3 regions of the Streptomyces sp. P13-3-3 genome follow, and region 3 is predicted to be linked to each of the others. Evidence: riboswitches for the same ligand, from Rfam matches in the RefSeq annotation. Region 3 holds a riboswitch; each other region holds the start of a gene.
The links. A riboswitch is a leader RNA that binds a small molecule or an ion and turns the genes downstream of it on or off. The one in region 3 is predicted to bind cyclic di-AMP.
Positions count from the first base shown of each region.

Region 1: it holds a riboswitch for cyclic di-AMP, as region 3 does, so the genes downstream of both, ACQZOG_RS01370 (M23 family metallopeptidase) here and ACQZOG_RS18180 (NlpC/P60 family protein) in region 3, are expected to answer to the same signal.
Region 2: it holds a riboswitch for cyclic di-AMP, as region 3 does, so the genes downstream of both, ACQZOG_RS13700 (M23 family metallopeptidase) here and ACQZOG_RS18180 (NlpC/P60 family protein) in region 3, are expected to answer to the same signal.

Region 1 covers NZ_CP192228.1:283,105-289,277, reverse strand. The annotation lists gene trmB (tRNA (guanosine(46)-N7)-methyltransferase TrmB) at 1-740, shown strand, start outside; gene ACQZOG_RS01375 (PrsW family intramembrane metalloprotease) at 801-2,126, shown strand; gene ACQZOG_RS01370 (M23 family metallopeptidase) at 2,230-3,249, opposite strand; cyclic di-AMP (ydaO/yuaA leader) riboswitch at 3,262-3,419, opposite strand; tRNA gene ACQZOG_RS01365 (tRNA-Met) at 3,746-3,819, opposite strand; gene ACQZOG_RS01360 (dihydrofolate reductase family protein) at 3,884-5,017, opposite strand; gene ACQZOG_RS01355 (response regulator) at 5,104-5,763, opposite strand; gene ACQZOG_RS01350 (HAMP domain-containing sensor histidine kinase) at 5,794-6,173, opposite strand, start outside.
Region 2 covers NZ_CP192228.1:3,008,170-3,014,342, reverse strand. The annotation lists gene ACQZOG_RS13710 (MBL fold metallo-hydrolase) at 1-497, opposite strand, end outside; gene ACQZOG_RS13705 (SGNH/GDSL hydrolase family protein) at 913-1,698, opposite strand; gene ACQZOG_RS13700 (M23 family metallopeptidase) at 1,951-2,874, opposite strand; cyclic di-AMP (ydaO/yuaA leader) riboswitch at 2,879-3,043, opposite strand; gene ACQZOG_RS13695 (tyrosine-protein phosphatase) at 3,563-4,360, shown strand; gene ACQZOG_RS13690 (DUF6126 family protein) at 4,395-4,523, opposite strand; gene ACQZOG_RS13685 (helix-turn-helix domain-containing protein) at 4,520-5,143, opposite strand; gene ACQZOG_RS13680 (aspartate aminotransferase family protein) at 5,221-6,173, opposite strand, start outside.
Region 3 covers NZ_CP192228.1:3,948,318-3,954,490, reverse strand. The annotation lists gene ACQZOG_RS18190 (peptidoglycan DD-metalloendopeptidase family protein) at 1-456, shown strand, start outside; gene pcrA (DNA helicase PcrA) at 511-2,991, opposite strand; cyclic di-AMP (ydaO/yuaA leader) riboswitch at 3,244-3,380, shown strand; gene ACQZOG_RS18180 (NlpC/P60 family protein) at 3,405-4,571, shown strand; gene ACQZOG_RS18175 (hypothetical protein) at 4,676-5,029, opposite strand; gene ACQZOG_RS18170 (C40 family peptidase) at 5,393-6,173, shown strand, end outside.

The sequences.
Region 1 (6,173 bases), 3.7 Mb from region 3:
AGGCCGACCCCGCCGGGTCGCACTTCGAACGCCGGATCCGCAGCTTCCAGCCCCGCCGCAGCCGCGTCACCGCGGGCCAGGCGGACGCGCTGCAGCGGCTGTGGCCGGTGTGGGGGCTCGACATCGACGGCAGCCGCCGGCTGGACCTGGCCGAGCTGTTCGGGAACGGCCGGCCGGTCGTCCTGGAGATCGGCTTCGGCATGGGCGAGGCCACCGCGGAGATGGCCGCCGCCGACCCGGACACGAACATCCTCGCCGTCGACGTCCACACCCCCGGCCAGGGGCATCTGCTGCACCTCGCCGAGGAGCGCGGCCTGACCAACGTGCGCGTGGCGAACGGCGACGCGATCATCCTGCTGCGCGAGATGCTCGCCCCGGACGCGCTGAGCGGGCTGCGCGTCTTCTTCCCCGACCCGTGGCCGAAGAAGCGGCACCACAAGCGGCGGCTGATCCAGCCGGAGTTCCTCACCCTGGCCGCGTCCCGCCTCGCGCCGGGCGCGACCGTGCACTGCGCCACCGACTGGGAGCCGTACGCGGGGCAGATGCTCGAGGTGCTGACCGCGCACCCGGACTTCGAGAACACCCGGGAGGACGGCGGTTTCGCGCCGCGTCCCGCGTTCCGGCCGCTCACCCGTTTCGAGCGGCAGGGGCTGGACAAGGGTCATGTGGTGAACGACCTGCTCTTCCGCCGCGTACCGCACGACGACCGCGCCGACCGCCCGGACGGGGACACCGTCTGACCTCCCCCGGGGCCCCGCGCCGGCACGCAGCCCTGCCCCTTCCTCGTTAGGGTCGATCCCGTGGCCAGCAGCCCTCCGTACCCGCCGCACCCCGGCGCAGCTCCCGGCAGCACGCTGCGGCACCCGCACTGGTGGCAGCGCCCGGCGGTCCGCTACGGAGCGATGGTCACGCTGCTGGCCCTGTCCGGTCTGGTGATCCTCGCGCTGGTGCGGGAGCAGACGGGCACGCAGGGCTTTCTCGTCGGTCTGGGGCTGGCCGTGCTGCCGGTCCCGCTGCTGCTGGCGGCGTTCCGCTGGCTGGGCCGGGTGGAGCCGGGCCCCTGGCGGAACCTGCTGTTCGCCTTCGCCTGGGGCGCGTGCGCGGCGGCGCTCATCGCGATCGTGGCGAACAGCTTCGCCACCCGGTGGATAGCGACGACCACCGCCGACCCGGCCGGCGCCGACACCCTGGGCGCGACGGTCATAGCGCCGGTCGTGGAGGAGACGGCGAAGGCGGCGGCGGTGCTGCTGCTCTTCCTGTTCCGCAGACGCGACTTCCACGGGATCCTCGACGGCGTGGTGGCGGCCGGGTTCACCGCGACCGGTTTCGCGTTCACCGAGAACGTCCTCTACCTGGGCAACGCCTTCGGCACCGACCAGCTCACCGGCGGCAGCGGCATCGCCTCGGTCACCGCGGCGACCTTCTTCGTGCGCGTCGTCATGTCGCCCTTCGCGCACCCCCTGTTCACCGTGCTCACCGGCATCGGGTTCGGCGCGGCCGCGCTGGCCGCCGACCGCCAGCGGGTGCGGCGCGTCCTCCTCCCCCTCGCCGGGCTGCTCCTCGCGATGGGCATGCACGCCCTGTGGAACGGCTCCGCCACGCTCGGCCAGTTCGGCTTCATCGCGGTGTACGGGGCGTTCATGGTCCCGACGTTCGGGCTGCTGACCTGGCTCGTGGTGTGGACGCGGCAGCGGGAGCTGCGGACCGTGCGCACGGAGCTGCCCGCGTACGCGGTGGCGGGCTGGCTGCGCCCGTCGGAGCCGTTCGCGCTGGGCTCGATGCGGGCGCGGCGCCTCGCCCGTAAGTTCGCCCGCGAGCACGGGGGCAGGCCGGCGGCGCGGGCGGTCTCCCAGTACGAGGTGTACGCGACGCAGCTGGCGTTCCTGCGGCACCGGGGCCGTGCGGGGAAGGCGGGGGCGGACTTCGTGACGCGGGAGCGGGAGCTGCTGCTGGAGCTGTGGCACCGGCGCCAGGCGGCCCGCCCGGCGCTGGAGCACGCGGCCCGCCTCACGGCGCCCCGGGTGCCGTACGGCGCGGGCTGGGCGTACGGGCCGGTCCCGGCGGTGTGGCCGCCGCAGGGGCAGCCGCCGTATCCGGCGTACGGGGAGAACCCCTACCGGCGCTGAGAAGGCCCCGGACACGCGGAACCGGCAGCCCTGACGTCGGGGGGTCGTCGTCGGGGCTGCCGGCGTTCACGGCGTCGGCAGCCGGGAGCCGGCCGCCGGTGGTTCAGATGCTGAGGCCCTTGCCGGCCAGCCAGGCCGCCGGGTCGACGCCGCCGGAGCCGGTGTGGACCTCGAGGTGGAGGTGGGCGCCGGTCACGTTGCCGGTCGCGCCGACGCGGCCGATCACGTCGCCGGTGGCGACCTTCTGGCCGACGCTGACGTTGATCGACGACTGGTGGGCGTACCAGACCTCGGTGCCGTCGTCGAGGGTGAGCACGGTCTTGTAGCCGTACGAGCCGTCCCAGCCGGCGGAGGTGATCGTGCCGGTGTGGACCGCCTTGATCAGGGTGCCGGTGGGCGCGGCGAAGTCGAGGCCGGTGTGGTAGCCGGAGGACCAGTAGGCGCCGGCCTGACCGAAGGTCGAGGTGATGGTGTACGAGGAGGTCGGCAGCGCGTACTGCTTGGCCAGCTCGGCGAGGCGCTCGGCCTCGGCCTTCTTCGCGGCCTCCTCCTCCGCCTTCTTCTTGGCGGCCTCGGCCTTCTCCTTGGCCTCCTTCTCCGCCTTGGCGGCGGCCTCGGCGGCCTCCTTCTCGGCGGCGGCGAGGGCGGCGGCCTCCGCCTTGCTCTGCGCCTGGCCCTGCTGCTGCTCGACCTGGGCCATGATGCGGGCGCGCAGCGCCTCGCCGGCGTCCGCGCCCTCCTCGGCGCCGGTGTCGGCGGCGGCCATCCTGCCGATGTCGCTGAGGGGGGTGCTGGATCCCTTGGGCGTTTCCTCGTCGGAGATGAGGGAACCCACGTGGGGAAGGTCGGGGATGGAGATGGAGACGGGCGGCTTGCCGGTCTGGGCGCTGGCCATGCCGCCGGCGCCGACGGCGGCTATGACGCCGACGCCGAGGACGGTGGAGCTGCGGGCGAGTCCGCCTCCGCGCTGCTTGGCGACGCGGTGCCGGCCACGCACGGGCCGCACGGACTCCGCGGTGGGGTTCCACTCCTCGAAGGGGCCCTCTTCGGCGCCGGGGGCGCCGTACGCGAAGGTGTCGTTCGGCTTGAACGGGGCCTCGGGGGCAGGCGGGTTGGACGCCACGTGGGCGCGCTCCTTTCCTTCCGTCTTCGCCTACCGGGTTAGCTGACGGGTTCGGAGCGGGAAGGTCTCCTACGCGCGTATACGAACCGTGCCTCCACGGCGGTATCCGCCCGATTCACCCCATGGTGGTGGTTCCCCGGTTCCCTTGCGGGATTCGGCGCGTGCGCACGGAGCCGCCTTCTGTGACGGCTGGGACGACCGCGCTGCGTTATCGAACGTTAATAGACGCGGGGGCCGGATTCCAAGCCGTTCCTCTTGATCGTTAACGATTTCCGCGTGGACTTAAGCGCCACGAGCGGGCGAAAACGGGCGAGTTGACTGCGCCTCGGACGACCGGCCGAACCTGACGGTTCGTCAGTTGTTATGCGCTGCGGCGCCGTTCGCTCACTGTGCGCGAAAGGCGAGGTGGAGGACGCGTGAAGGGGCGGGCAACGAGCGCCGTCATGGAAAGCACCGAGGGCCGGAACCCTTTCGGATTCCGGCCCTCGGCCTTCAGTAGCGGGGACAGGATTTGAACCTGCGACCTCTGGGTTATGAGCCCAGCGAGCTACCGAGCTGCTCCACCCCGCGTCGGTAAACACGAGTGTACGGCATCCACGGGGTTCGATGCACATCGCTTCCCCGGCGGGCGCGATCAGCCGCCCAGCAGGTGCGCGTTCGGCGCCTTCGCGCGCTGCTCGAACTCCGGCAGCACCAGCACCGTGGCGCCCCCGTCCGCCAGGACGGCGCTGCCGTCGGCGTCCGTCACGAAGGTGTCCGGCTCCCGCCAGGCCGTGACCACCCGGCGCACCCCCGCGTCCAGGATCAGCCGCGCGCAGGGTGCCGGACGGGACGCGCGGCGGGCGCACGGCTCCAGGCTGGAGTAGACGGTGGCGCCGGCCAGCCGCGGGTCGGCGGGGTCGGCCTTGGCGAGCGCGGCCTCCTCCGCGTGCACCACCGGGTCGTCGCCCTCCCGGGAGTGGCCCCGCGCCAGCTCGGTCCCGTCGGCGGCGACCACGACCGCGCCGACGCTGAACGCGGTCTCGGAGGGCGGGCACTGTCCGGCCAGGTCGCAGGCGAGGGCGAGCCAGTGACGGTCAGCGGCGGACGGCAGCGCGCCGGTGCCGGGCGCGGTGGGTTCGTAGCGCGTCAGGACGACGTCGCCGACGGGCCGGGTCTCCACCAGGCGCAGCCGCCCGCCCTGGTAGGAGCCGGGGCCGAACAGGCGGGGGGCGTCCGGGTCGCCGACGAACAGCGGGGCGAGGACGAGCTGGAGCTCGTCGGCGAGGCCTTCGGTCGTCAGCTGGGTGTGGATCCGCCCGCCGCCCTCCACCATCAGCCGCCGCACCCCGCGCACGTCGTGCAGGTGCTCCAGCAGCGGCCGCCACTCCACGGTGTCGCCGAGCGGCACCACGTCGGCGGCGATGCCCAGGGCTCGGGCGCGTTCGGCACCCTTGCCGGTGGTGTAGAGGACCTTCTCGCCGCCGGTGTGCCAGAAGCGGGCCGCAGGGTCCAGGTCCCCGGAGCCGCTCACCGTGACCTTCAGCGGGTACTCGGGCAGGCCGTCGGCGACCCGGGCGGCGCGCCGCTCGGGCGAGTTGACCAGCAGCCGGGGGTTGTCGGCGCGGATCGTGCCCGCGCCGACCAGGATGGCGTCCACCGACGCCCGGACCTCGTCGACCCGGTCGAAGTCGGCCGGGCTCGACAGCAGCAGCCGCTCCGGGCCGGTGTCGTCCAGGTAGCCGTCGAGGGAGACGGCGGCGGACAGCAGGACGTACGGGTACGGCATCGGCGGGCTCTCCCGGGTGCGGGCGGCGGCGGGACCGCTGCGCGGTCCGGCTCCAGTCTGGCAACCCGTGCCGCCGGGGGCAGAGGTCAGGGCTCGATCAGGCCGACCCGGATGGCGTACCGGGTGAGCTCAAGGCGGTCCCTCAGGCCCAGCTTGGCGAGCAGGTTGGCGCGGTGCCGCTCCACCGTCTTGGGGCTGATCACCAGCATGTCCGCGATCTGCTGCGAGGTGTGGCCCTCGGCGACGAGCTTGAGGATCTGCTCCTCGCGGTCCGTGATGGCCTTCGCGGGCAGGGAGCGGCCCTCCCGCGCGAGGTCGAGGTAATTGTGGATGAGCGCGTTGACCGCCCCCGGGTAGAGGAAGGGCTCGCCCCGCATGGTGGCGTGACAGGCCTCCACGAGGTCGCGGTCGGCGACCGACTTGAGGACGTAGCCGGAAGCTCCGGCGGCCAGCGCCTCGAAGAAGAACTGCTCGTTGTCGTACATGGTCAGCACGAGGATCCGGGTCTCCGGCAGGGTGCGGGAGAGCTCACGGGCCGCCTGCAGGCCGGTCAGGCGCGGCATGGCGATGTCGAGGATGGCCAGGTCGGGGCGGTGCTCCCGGGCCAGTTCGAGGGCTTCGGCGCCGTCGGCGGCCTCCGCCACCACGGTCAGGTCCGGTTCGCCGTCCAGGATGAGACGGACCCCTCGGCGGACCAGCGCGTGGTCGTCGGCGAGGAGGATGCGGGTGGGGGAGGCGTCTGTCATGGTTCGGCGTTTCCGGTCGGGGGGCGTCGGTCACGGGGGCGGCGCGTGCGCGGGCGCGGAGCGGCGCACGACGGCCGGGATGGTCGAGGGAACGGACTTCCGCTCGGGTCGTACGGGGACGAGGACGTGCGCGGGGAAACGCGCGGGCACGGGCACGGCGAGCCGCAGCTCGGTGCCGCCGCCGTCCGCCCGGGGCTCCACGGTCAGCTCGGCGCCCACCAGCAGCGCCCGCTCCCGCATGCCGCGGATGCCGGCTCCCTCGTCGGCTCCGGCGATGCCGCGGCCGTCGTCGCGGACCCGCAGCTCGACCCCGCCCGGCGTGCGGCGCAACGCCAGCTCGGCACGGCGCGCCCCCGCGTGCCGCACGACGTTGGTGAGGCCCTCCTGGGCGACCCGGTAGAGCACCAGCT
Region 2 (6,173 bases), 940 kb from region 3:
GGCATGTCCAGGTGGTCGTAGTGGTCGTGGGAGATCACCACGACGTCCACCGGGCCGAGCGCGGCCAGCGGCAGCGGCACGGGGTGCAGCCGCTTCGGGCCCGCGAAGGGGAACGGCGAGCAGCGCTCGCCCCACACGGGGTCGAACAGCACCCGCTGTCCGTCGATCTCCGCGAGCACGCTGGAGTGGCCCATCCACGTCAGGCGGAGCCCGGTCGCGGGCGGGCGGTTCAGGTCGGCGAGGGTGGTGGGATGTACCGGGATCGTGCCCCGGGGGGCGCGGCGGGAGCGGGAGTCCTTGTCGAGGAACTGCTTGGCCATGTCCCGTCCCGAACCGGAGGGGCGCACACGGGCCGGTCCGCCCGGGTTCTGGAACACGCCGTTCGCGAAGTGCGGGGACCTGTGGATCCGGGCCAGACGCTCACCGGCCGGCTCCGCGCCGAAGGCCGGGGGCCGCAGGGCGCCGAGCCCCGTCCGGGGGGCGGAAGAAGCGGCCACGGTACCTCCAGATGGAATCGATCGGAGTTTCCATTATGTGCGGTGGCGCCTACGGCCGGGGTGGTTGTGGAAACAGCCCCCGCCCCGCCCTCCCGCCACGGGGGCTCCGCCCCCGAACCCCCGACGCGCAGTTCCCCGCGCCCCCTCAGGGCGTCATCAGCCCCGCGCCCTCAAGACACGCGAGCACCGCGGCCCCCTCAGGGGCGCGAGGAACTGCGCCACCAGCCACAAACCGGCCCGCACACGCCCCCGAGGCACGCAGCTTCACGTGGCCTTCAAGACACGCGAGCACCACGCCCCCTCAGGGGCGCGGGGAACTGCGCGACCAGCCACAAACCGGCCCGCACACGCCCCGCCGGCCCAGCCACCCCGCGCCCCGGGCGCCCAGCGGACCGCGCGCCCCGCGGACCGCGCCTCACGCCACCTTCGCGATCCGCGAGCGGATGTCCGCCGGGGACAGCGTCCCCTTTGCCGTGACGTGGTCGCCCGAGGACTCCCCGCGGAGGCGGCGCCCGATCCACGGGACGAGGTACTCGCGGGCCCAGTGGACGTCGTCCCGCCGGATCTCTAGCGTGCCGCGCGGCGGAAGCGGCGGCCACGGCTGCTCCGGATCGGCGGGCACCTCCAGACCGAGGGCGAGACCCGCGCGCAGTGCGACGCGGGTGTGTCCCTCGGGCGAGAGGTGCAGCCGGTCGGCGTCCCACGCCCTGCGGTCCTGCACGCTGCGCAGCGACCACAGGTCGAGCACCGGGCAGCCGTACCGGTCGGCGACCGCCCTCACGTGCCCGTTGTACGTGGCGATCTTGCCCCGCAGATGCTTGAGCAGCGGGACGCCCCGGGTGTCGAACCCGGTCGTCACCAGAACCGTGCCGCAGGCCGCCGCGAGCTGGGCGATCGCCTTCTCGAACCGTTCGGCCACCTCGTCCGGGTCGGTGCCCGGGCGCAGGATGTCGTTGCCGCCCGCGCAGAAGGAGACCAGGTCCGGGGCGAGTTCGACGGCCCGGGGGACCTGGTCGGCCACGATCTGGTCCAGCAGCTTGCCGCGTACGGCGAGGTTGACGTACCGGAAGTCGCCCTCGGGCCTGCGGTCCGCGAGCAGAACGGCGAGCCGGTCGGCCCAGCCGACGAACGCCCCGTCGGGCCCGGGGTCGCCGACGCCCTCGGTGAAGCTGTCCCCCACCGCCACGTACGACCCGATCACTGTTGCCTTGTCACTCTTCGAATCGTCTGCCACAGCCGGACATGATTCACCTTCGGATGTGACCTACGCGACCGTAGGCGGGGGTTGACGCGCGGTGAGATAAGCCACTTCAAGGTTTGGCCAAGCCAGGAATAGGTACGGCCCCGCGCCCGGCACGGGCCCGGACACACCGAAGGCCGGCCCCGTGGATCGGGGTCGGCCTTCGGCGCGCGTGTCAGGAAGGGTGCCGCTCGGGAGCCGGAGCTCCGGGTGTCAGAGGGAGACGCCCTTGCCGCGGAGGTACGAGATCGGGTCCACGTCCGAGCCGTAGTCCGGGCTGGTGCGGATCTCGAAGTGCAGGTGCGGGCCGGTCACGTTGCCGGTCGCACCGGAGAGACCGACCTGCTGGCCGGCGCTCACCGTCTGGCCCGCGGAGACGGACAGGGAGGACAGGTGGGCGTACTGGGCGTAGTGGCCGTCGTTCAGCTGGATGACGACCTGGTTGCCGTACGCGCCGCCCCAGCCGGCGGAGACGACGGTGCCGGCGCCGACGGCCTTCAGGGGGGTGCCGGTCGGGACGACGAAGTCGGCACCGGTGTGGTAGCCGCTGGACCACATGCTGCCGGCCACCTTGTAGGCGGTGCCGACGCTGCCGCCGGACACCGGGGAGGTGAAGCCGGAGGCGGGGGCGGTCTGCGTGGACGCCTCGTCGGAGGAGGACTCCTCGGCGGCCTTCTGCGCGGGCTTCTCGGCCGGCTTCTCCGCCTTGGGCGCGGCGGGCTCGGCGGCCTGCGGCGAAGTGGACTGCTTCGGGGCGCTCTTGGCGGCCTTGCCGTCGATGGAGAGCTTCAGACCCGGGTGGATGAGCGACGGGTCGTCACCGACGGCCTCGCGGTTGTCCGCGTAGAGCTGCTTCCAGCCACCGTCGACGTGCTCGGCCTCGGCGATCTTGGCGAGGTAGTCGCCGGCCTTCACGGTGTACGTGCGGGCCTCGTCGCCCTTCTCGGCCTTGGCCTGCTGGCCGGTGACGGAGAGCGACCGGACCGACGTCTCGGGGGCGGACTGCGGCGTCGCGGCGTGCGCGCCGGTGGCGCCGAGGAGCGGCAGGGCGAGAGCGGCGCCACCGGTTCCGGCGACGGCGATGGAGCGGGTGAAACGCTGGGCCTTGGTACGGCGGTGCTTACCCTTCGCGGGCATGACGAATTCCTCTCCGGCGCCTACGAGGTGAGCTGTCGGGTGCGGACTGGAGATGTCCGGCCGCGTTGCTGCGCGGCTTAACCCCAAGCCTGTTTCCGGGGCCCGGAACAGGCAGTTGTACCTGTGGGTCCCCCGCTCCTGCCGTACGTCGGGTCAGTGTGTGCGGGCTCCGGGCGGCGGCAGGATTAGGCGTCCGTCCGGATCGGTTGGGAACGTAAGCGACCTCGACGCGGCGAAACAAGCGCGGGTTCCCACGAACCCTCTTTTTCCGTGATCGAAAGGCGGAAATGACGTCACCGTGCGTCGATCCCACGAGTGAGCCGCAGGTGAATTCCCTTGTCACGGTGGGGAATTACGTGAGCATGGCGACAGCACAGGGTCACCGGTATGACGATGCTCACGCACTCCATCCTCAAATCCCTTGCTATCGGGGCACGTTATCCCCAAGTGTCTTATTCGGACAGATCGCCCATTCATCATGAAGTCGGGCAGGACAGTCGACGCAATCGCGACATCCTGATCTTGACGGGACGAGCTCCGGAATCCCGCCTCAGAAACAAACAGAAAGCGACATAATCCAACGTCACAAGGGCGGCCGACACCTCGTTGCCCCTGGCAGCCATGTCGTATCGTCGAGTGGTGCCCGTCGACGAGCCGCGGCGACGGCGCGAAGTGGGAGGAGCCGTCCGTGACGCAGGAGATCCCGTCGACCGAGCCCCAGCTGACCGGGGTGCGCAACTTCCGCGACGTGGGCGGGCTGCCCACGGTGGACGGCCGGCGGGTGCGGCACGGGGTGCTGTTCCGCAGCGGTCACCTCGCCCACGCCACCGCGGAGGACGCCGCCTTCCTCGCCTCGCTCGGTCTGCACACCGTGTTCGACTTCCGCAACGCGGCCGACCAGAAGCTGGAGGGCCCGGACGTGGCACTGCCGGGCGTGCGCAACGTCAACCTGCCGCTGAGCGACCCGGCCGACGGCGCGGAGTTCTGGAAGATGGTGCGCGACGGCGACCTGGACCAGCTGCGCGCGATCCTCGCCGACGGCCAGGGCGCGGACCGCATGATCACCTCGTACCGCACGATCATCAAGGAGCGGACCCCCGAGCACTCCCAGGTGCTGCGCGCGCTCGCCGAGGACAGCGTCCCCGCGCTGATGCACTGCGCGGCCGGCAAGGACCGCGCGGGCCTCTCGGTGGCGGTGACCCTGCTCGCCGTGGGTGTGGAGTGCGACGCGATCGTCGAGGACTACCTGAAGTCCAACGCCAAGCACCGCCGCTACAAGGTGCGGCGCAGCGGCAGCTCCCCCGACGCCTACTCCCCCGAGGTCATGGAGCTGCTCAGCCCGCTCTTCGACGCGCGCGCGGAGTATCTGGCGGCCGCCTTCGACACGGTCGAGGAGACCTGGGGCGGCGTGGACGCCTACCTGGAACAGGGGCTCGGGCTCACCCCGGCCCACCGGGAGCGGCTGCGCGAGCGCCTGCTCGACTGACACCCGCCCCCGTGCGCGCCTCGCCCCGTGGCCGCTACTTCTTCGGCGCGATCTCGAAGAGGAAGTAGATGAAGGCCGCGAAGAGGTGCCCGACCACGACGTAGACGAACAGCCTGACCCAGAGGGCCCTCGGGAACTTCTCCTCCATGTCCTTGCCGGTCACGGTGTCTCTCCATGGGTCGGGCCCAGGCACAGGGCGGCCGTGGGACTCTGCAGCAGGGTGTGCACGAACAGCAGCTCGACCCCGTCGGGGTCCTGCGCGGCGATGCGGTGCGGGGTGAGCGAGTCGAAGTGGGCGCTGTCGCCCGGGGACAGCCGGTGGAGGGTGTCCCCGAGGCGCAGCCGCAGCCGCCCCTTGAGGACGTACAGCCACTCCTCGCCGGGGTGGACGCGCACGATGTCGCCCTGGGAGCCGTGCGGCACGTGGACCCGCAGGGCCTGCATGCCGCGCCCGGCGGCCCCGGCCTGCCAGTAGGTCCAGCCGCCGGCCTCGGTGGGTTCCATGTCGGCGGCGCGCACCACGGCGTCACGCTCGACGGCCGACTCCCCGAGCAGCTCGGAGACGGTCGTACCGTAGATCCGCGCGAGGGAGAGCAGCATCGGCAGCGAGGGCTGGCGCTGTCCGGTCTCCAGCCGGGAGAGGTGGGCGGGTGACAGGCCCGCCTGCCGTGCGGCGGCCTCCAGCGTCAGGGAGGCCCGCCGGCGCAGGGCACGCAGCTGAGGAGCGACCGCGGGGAGGGCCCCGACAGGCTCGTCCCGCGGCTCGGTCTCGGAGGAGCTCATGCCTCCATTAAGCACCGGACTTTGCCTTTGGGGCAATTTTCTTGCCTCAGAGGCAAAGCCCGTCGTGCTCGTCGCGGTCAGCGGTTGGCGACCGCCTGCTTCACCAGGGTCCGGCCGAAGTCCCAGATGAGCCCGCCCTCGTGGGCGTCGTCCATCACCGCGGTGAAGGCGTCCACGAACCGGTCCACGTCCCCCTCGTCGACGATCAGCGGGGGGATCAGCTTGATCACCTCGAGGTGGTCCCCTGACACCTGCGTGAGGATACGGTGCCGCTGGAGCAGCGGGACCACCACCATCTGAGCGAACAGCCCCTTGCGGGCCGCCTGGAGCATGGCCCAGCGCGAGCGCAGTTTCAGCGAGCGGGGCCGCCCGAACTCGATGCCGATCATCAGGCCCCGGCCGCGGACGTCGGCGAGCAGCTCGTACCGGTCGGTCAGGGCGGCCAGCCGGGTCCGCAGCAGGTCCCCGACCCTGCGCACGTGCGCCACGATCTGTTCGTCCTCCATGACCGACAGGACCGCGAGGCCCGCCGCCATGGCCTGCGCGTTGGCGCCGAAGCTGGCGGAGTGCACCAGCACACGGTCCATCGACGAGAAGACCTTCCTGAAGATCCACTCCTTGCCGAGCGTGGCCCCGACCGGCACGTACCCGCCGGACAGCGCCTTGGCCACGCACACCAGGTCCGGCTCCACGCCCTCCTCGTGCTGGTAGGCGTAGAAGTCACCGGTGCGGCCGAGCCCGGTCTGCACCTCGTCGGCGATCAGCAGCGCCTTGTGCCGGTGCAGCAGGTCCTGCGCGGCCCGCAGATAGCCGGGCGGGGCCTCGTGGACGCCCTTGCCCTGGATCGGCTCCACGATCAGCGCGGCCACGTCGCCCTTGCGCAGCTCCCGCTCCAGCGCGTCGAGGTCGCCGAGCGGCACGGCCGTGTCGGGCAGCAGCGGGGCGAACCCGTCCCGGAAGCCGGGCTCGCCGTTGACGGACAGGGCGCCGGTGGTCAGCCCGTGGAAGGCGTGGTCGCAGTAGAGCACCC
Region 3 (6,173 bases):
CAGGAGCTCGAGCGCAAGCGGGCGGCCGAGGAGGCGGCCCGCAAGGAGCGGCTCCGCCCGAAGTTCGCGCTCCCGGTGGCGCAGCACGGACTCAGCGCCTACTACGGCCAGTCCGGCATCAACTGGATGTCCCTCCACACCGGCATCGACTTCCCCGTCTCGTACGGCACGCCCGTGCTGGCGGCGACCGACGGCACGGTGCGCACGCAGTACAACTCCGCCTACGGCAACATGCTGATCGTGACGGCGAAGGACGGCACGGAGACCTGGTACTGCCACCTCTCCAGCTACCAGGTGCCCTCCGGCGCGACCGTCAAGGCCGGCGACCAGGTCGCGTTCTCCGGGAACTCCGGCAACTCGACCGGCCCGCACCTGCACTTCGAGGTCCGCCCCGGCGGCGGCTCGTCGATCGACCCGCTCGCCTGGTTCCGCAGCCACGGCATCGAACCGACGTAGGGCCTGCCGGGCCGGAGCGGACTCCGGCCCCGCGACGTGCCACCGCCCGGTCGGCTAGAGCTTCTCCACCGGCGCGTACCGCAGCAGCAGGCGCTTGGGCTTCTCGTCGCCGAAGTCGATCGTCGCCTCGGCGTTCGCCCCCGTGCCCTTCACCGCGACGACCGTGCCCAGACCGAACTGGTCGTGCGTGACCCGGTCCCCGACGGCCAGCGACACCACGGGCTTCTCCGAGGTGCGCCGGGTGGCGAAGCCGGAGGCGCCCGACGCGGACGAGCGGGAGCGGGAGGACGACAGCGACGCGGCCACCCCGGACACCGGGCCGTTGGCCACGGGGCCGCTCGCCCCGGTCCGCTTCCAGTCCAGGTGCGTGGCCGGGATCTCCTCCAGGAAACGCGACGGCGGGTTGTACGACGGCTGGCCCCAGGCGCTGCGCATCACCGACCGGGTGAGGTAGAGCCGCTCGCGGGCCCGCGTGATGCCGACGTAGGCCAGGCGGCGCTCCTCCTCCAGCTCCTTGGTCTGGCCGAGGGCGCGCATGTGCGGGAAGACGCCGTCCTCCATGCCGGTGAGGAAGACGACCGGGAACTCCAGGCCCTTGGCGGTGTGCAGGGTCATCAGCGTGATGACGCCGTCGCCGTCCTCCTCGTCGGGGATCTGGTCGGAGTCGGCGACCAGCGCGACCTGCTCGAGGAAGTCGGCCAGCGTGCCCGTCTCGCCCTCGCCGCGCTCCTGCTCGAACTCCAGGGCGACGGCCGCGAGTTCCTGGAGGTTCTCGATGCGGGTCTCGTCCTGCGGGTCGGTGGAGGCCTGCAACTCGGCGAGGTAGCCGGTGCGTTCGAGGATGGCCTCCAGCACCGTCGCCGGTCCGGCGCCCGACTCGACGACCGTGCGGAGGTCCTCCATCAGCGTGTTGAACCGCTTGACGGCGTTCGCCGACCGGGCGGCCATGCCGTACGCCTCGTCGACGCGGCGCAGCGCCTGCGGGAAGCTGATCTTCTCCCGCTGGGCGAGCGCGTCGATCATGGCCTCGGCGCGGTCGCCGATGCCGCGCTTGGGGACGTTGAGGATGCGGCGCAGCGGCACCGAGTCCTCCGGGTTGGCCAGCACCCGCAGGTAGGCCAGGACGTCCCGGACCTCCTTGCGCTCGTAGAAGCGCACGCCGCCGACGACCTTGTAGGGCAGGCCGACGCGGATGAAGATCTCCTCGAAGACACGGGACTGGGCGTTGGTGCGGTAGAAGACGGCGACGTCGCCGGCCTTGGCCTCGCCCGCGTCCGTGAGGCGGTCTATCTCGTCGGCGACGAACTGCGCCTCGTCGTGCTCGGTGTCCGCGACGTACCCCGTGATGCGGGCGCCCTCGCCCGCGTTGGTCCACAGGTTCTTCGGGCGGCGGGACTCGTTGCGCTCGATGACGGCGTTGGCGGCGGACAGGATCGTCTGCGTGGAGCGGTAGTTCTGCTCCAGCAGGATGGTCGTCGCGTCCGGGTAGTCCTCCTCGAACTGGAGGATGTTGCGGATGGTCGCGCCGCGGAAGGCGTAGATGGACTGGTCGGCGTCGCCCACCACGCACAGCTCGGCGGGCGGCACCTCGGCCTCCGGCGGGACGTCGACGGGGTGCTCGGAGGCGCCCCCGACCAGCTCGCGCACCAGGGCGTACTGGGCGTGGTTGGTGTCCTGGTACTCGTCGACCAGGACGTGCCGGAAGCGGCGGCGGTAGTGCTCGGCGACGTCGGGGAAGGCGCGGAGCAGGTTGACCGTCGTCATGATCAGGTCGTCGAAGTCCAGCGCGTTCGCCTCGCGCAGGCGGGACTGGTAGAGCGCGTAGGCCTGGGCGAGGGTCTTCTCGAAGCCGTCGGTGGCCTGGGCGGCGAAGTCCTCCTCGTCGATCAGCTCGTTCTTCAGGTTGCTGATCTTGGTGCTGAAGGACTTCGGCGGGAAGCGCTTGGGGTCGAGGTCCAGGTCACGGCAGACCAGGGCCATCAGACGCTTGGAGTCGGCGGCGTCGTAGATCGAGAAGGACGACGTGAAGCCGAGCTTCTTGGACTCGCGGCGCAGGATGCGGACGCACGCGCTGTGGAAGGTCATCACCCACATCGCGTTCGCCCGGGGGCCGACGAGCTGCTCGACGCGCTCCTTCATCTCGCCCGCGGCCTTGTTGGTGAAGGTGATCGCGAGGATCTGGCCCGGGTGGACGCCCCGCTCGGCGAGCAGGTGGGCGATGCGGTGGGTGAGCACACGGGTCTTGCCGGACCCGGCTCCGGCGACGATGAGCAGCGGGGAGCCGGAGTGCACGACCGCGGCGCGCTGGTTGTCGTTCAGCCCCTCGAGCAGCGCGGCGGAGTCGATCACCGGGCGCGGGGCGCCGTCCCGGTAGTAGGAGTCCCGCTCCGGGGGCACGTCGAACTTCCCGCCGAACAGGTCGTCCGGCAGGGGCTCCGGGGCGTGCTCGTCCTCGGGCGGCGGCGGGGGCTCGTCCGCCGGGCCGCGCTGGGCCTGGAGGTCCGCCAGGAAGCTGTCGTCAAAGAGGCTGCTCATCGCTCTCCGAGTCTAGGGCGCTCCACCGACAACCCGGGCCCGCCCCGGAAACATCCCCCGGCCCCTCCCCGGGGCGCCGCGGCGGGCACCCTCCACGGCCAGCGCCTCACCGTGCGTGACATCCACAAGAAGGTCACGAAAATGTATCGGGCATATCACCCATCAACCTTCACAAGGGCCACACCAGTTGGCTACCGTGCCGTCCGGGCCGCTCGTCCCCTGCCGGCGAACCTCGCCGGGCCGCGCGGCCCCCGCCGAGTCCGTCACTGTCCGCCAGGGCAGCCGGAGCCGGGGACCCACCGAGACTTGGGGTGAATCGGCCCACTCTTCGGAGAGGCCGTAGGGCAACCCTTCCACCCGCCCGAACCCGACAGCTAACCCGGTAGGCGGAGCACCGGAAGGAGTCGCCTCCCTTGGCGTCGCACCGCAAGTCGCGCACCCCCGGCACGCGCGTGGCAGGCATACGCACCCCGGCCCTCGCCACGGCCGCGCTCACCTCTGTGGCCCTGCTCTCCCAGACGGCCAACGCCTCCCCCGGAGGGGACCGGCCGAGCCTGGAGGAGGTGGAGAAGAAGGTCGGCGACCTCTACCGCCAGGCCGAGTCGGCGACCGAGAAGTACAACGCGGCCAAGGAGAAGACCACCAAGCAGCGCAAGCGCGTCGACACCCTCCTCGACGACGTGGCGAAGCGCACACAGAAGCTGAACGACGCGCGCTCGGAGCTGGGCTCCTACGCCGCCGCCCAGTACCGCACCGGCGCGGGCATGCCGGACACCGCGACGTTCCTGCTCGCGGAGACCCCGCAGGACATCTTCGACCAGCGTCAGGTGCTGGACCGGATGACCGGCCGCCAGAAGGCGGCGGTGGACGACTACGTCACCCAGCAGACCGAGACGATGAAGAAGCGGCAGGAGGCCACCGAGAGCCTCCGCACGCTCACCGAGACGCAGGGCGACCTGAAGACGGCCAAGGCCACCGTCCAGAAGAAGCTCGCCGACGCGCGCGAACTGCTGTCGAAGCTGACCGCGGAGGAGAAGGCGCGGCTCGCCGCGATCGAGAAGCGCAAGCAGGAGGAGGCCGCCCGCAAGGCCGCGGAGCTGGCCCGGCAGCAGGCGGAGCAGGAGCAGGCTCGCGAGGAGGCCGCGCAGCAGGGCGGCGGCACCTCGGAGGGCTCCGGGTCCACCGGCTCGGCCGAGACCCCGCCGGCCGACTCGTCGTACGGCACCAAGGCGGAGAAGGCCCTCGCCTTCGCCCGCGCGCAGATCGGCAAGCCGTACGTCTGGGGCGCGACCGGACCCGGCTCCTACGACTGCTCGGGGCTGACCCAGGCCGCCTGGAAGGCCGCCGGCGTCTCCCTCCCGCGCACCACGTACGACCAGGTGAACGCGGGCACCACCGTCCCGGTGTCCCAGGCGCAACCCGGTGACCTGGTCTTCTTCTACGACGACGTCACCCACGTGGGCATCTACATCGGCAACGGCATGATGATCCACGCCCCGAAGCCGGGCACGTACGTCCGCGAGGAGTCGATCTACTACGACGGCGACTCCGCGATCCACAGCATCGTCCGCCCGGCCTGACGGGCCTCTCGACGCGCGGAAACGAAACCGCCGACCGGGCCGGTGACGGCTCGGTCGGCGGTTTCCGTGTCCACGGCGGCGCCCGGTGTTCCGGGACGAGGGGCTCAGGTCCAGAGGACCGCGATGAAGATGTTGGCCACGGTCAGCAGGCCGACCAGGCCGAAGACGCCCTTGTCCACCTTCTCCTCGTCCCGCTTCACGTAGACCAGGCCGAGGATCACGATCAGCAGCGCCAGCTTCACGCCGATCTTGACGTGGTCGACGGAGTAATCCTGGGCCTCGTTGAGACCCACGAGGGCGACGCCGGTGACCAGCATCGTCAGCGCGCCGTGCAGCATCGCGGGGACGAAGCGGGCGGTGCCCGCGCCCATCGCCTTCATCTGGGTGAGGAAGCCGCCGAGCAGCGACGCGATGCCGATGATGTGCAGACCGACGAAGATGTGGAGGAGTACGTCCATGAGGCCGGAGCCTAGCCAGGGGTATCCCCTAGCATTCCGCCGCCCTCGTCTTTCCCGCCTTCACCACATCGGTCATCACCCTGAGTGAGAACGAAGCGCCCTGCACGGCTCAACGGTCACTTACGGTCATCCGATGCTCCGGGGACGACAGTTCCGCACAACCCGTATCCCGCGCCGCGCGGCCGGGCCTAGCGTCCTGCCCCAGGTGACCGGCTCCGCATCGCCGCTCGGTCAGGAGCGGCGGCCGGACACCACCGCCGAGGAAAGGCTCCGGCGGCGGACGGCTCCCCTGTCACCCCGCCGCCGGACCGCCGGACCGTCGTCCGGCCCCGGCGGGCGTCGACGGGAAGGACGGCTTCGAGGGTGGCAGCGCACCGCAGGTCACGGCAGCGCCCGGTGGGCGGCACCACGGCCCGTGCGGCCGTCACCCTCGTCCTGGCGGGAGCGGCCACGACGGCCGGTTCGGGCGGAGCGGCCCACGCGGCTCCTCGGCCGGCTCCGGCGGGCGCCGAGGTGGACCGCCTGTACCGCGAGGCCGAGGTCGCCACCGAGAAGTACAACGGTGCCGAGGAGAAGGCGGATTCGGCGCGGGAGCGGCTGCGCGACCTCCAGGACGAGACGGCCCGCGCCCAGGCGCGGCTGAACAAGGCCCGCGAGGCCCTGGGGACGGTCGCGGCGGCGCAGTACCGCGACGGGGGCCTCGACCCCGCCCTGCGTCTGATGCTGTCCGACGACCCCGACGCCTACCTCGACGGCGCTGCCCTCACCGAACGCGCCGGGAGCCGCCACCACGCCGAACTGGGCCGGGTGCGCGCCCAGCTCCGGGAGATCGAGAAGCTGCGGGGCGCGGCCCGCGTCGAGGTGAAGACGCTCACCACCCGCCGGGCCGAACTCGGGCGCCACAAGCGGACGATCACCGAGAAGCTGTCCGCCGCCCGCCAGGCGCTGGCCCGGATGTCACCCGAGGAACGCGCCCGGATCACCGGCGGCTCCGACCGCGCCGCCCGCTCGGCCGGCGGTACGGCCCGGGACGCCGCCCTGTCACAGGCGCCGAACGCGCGCGCCGCGCAGGCCGTCGCGTACGCGCACCGGAAGCTCGGCAGCCCGTACGTGTGGGGCGCGACCGGCCCGGACGCCTTCGACT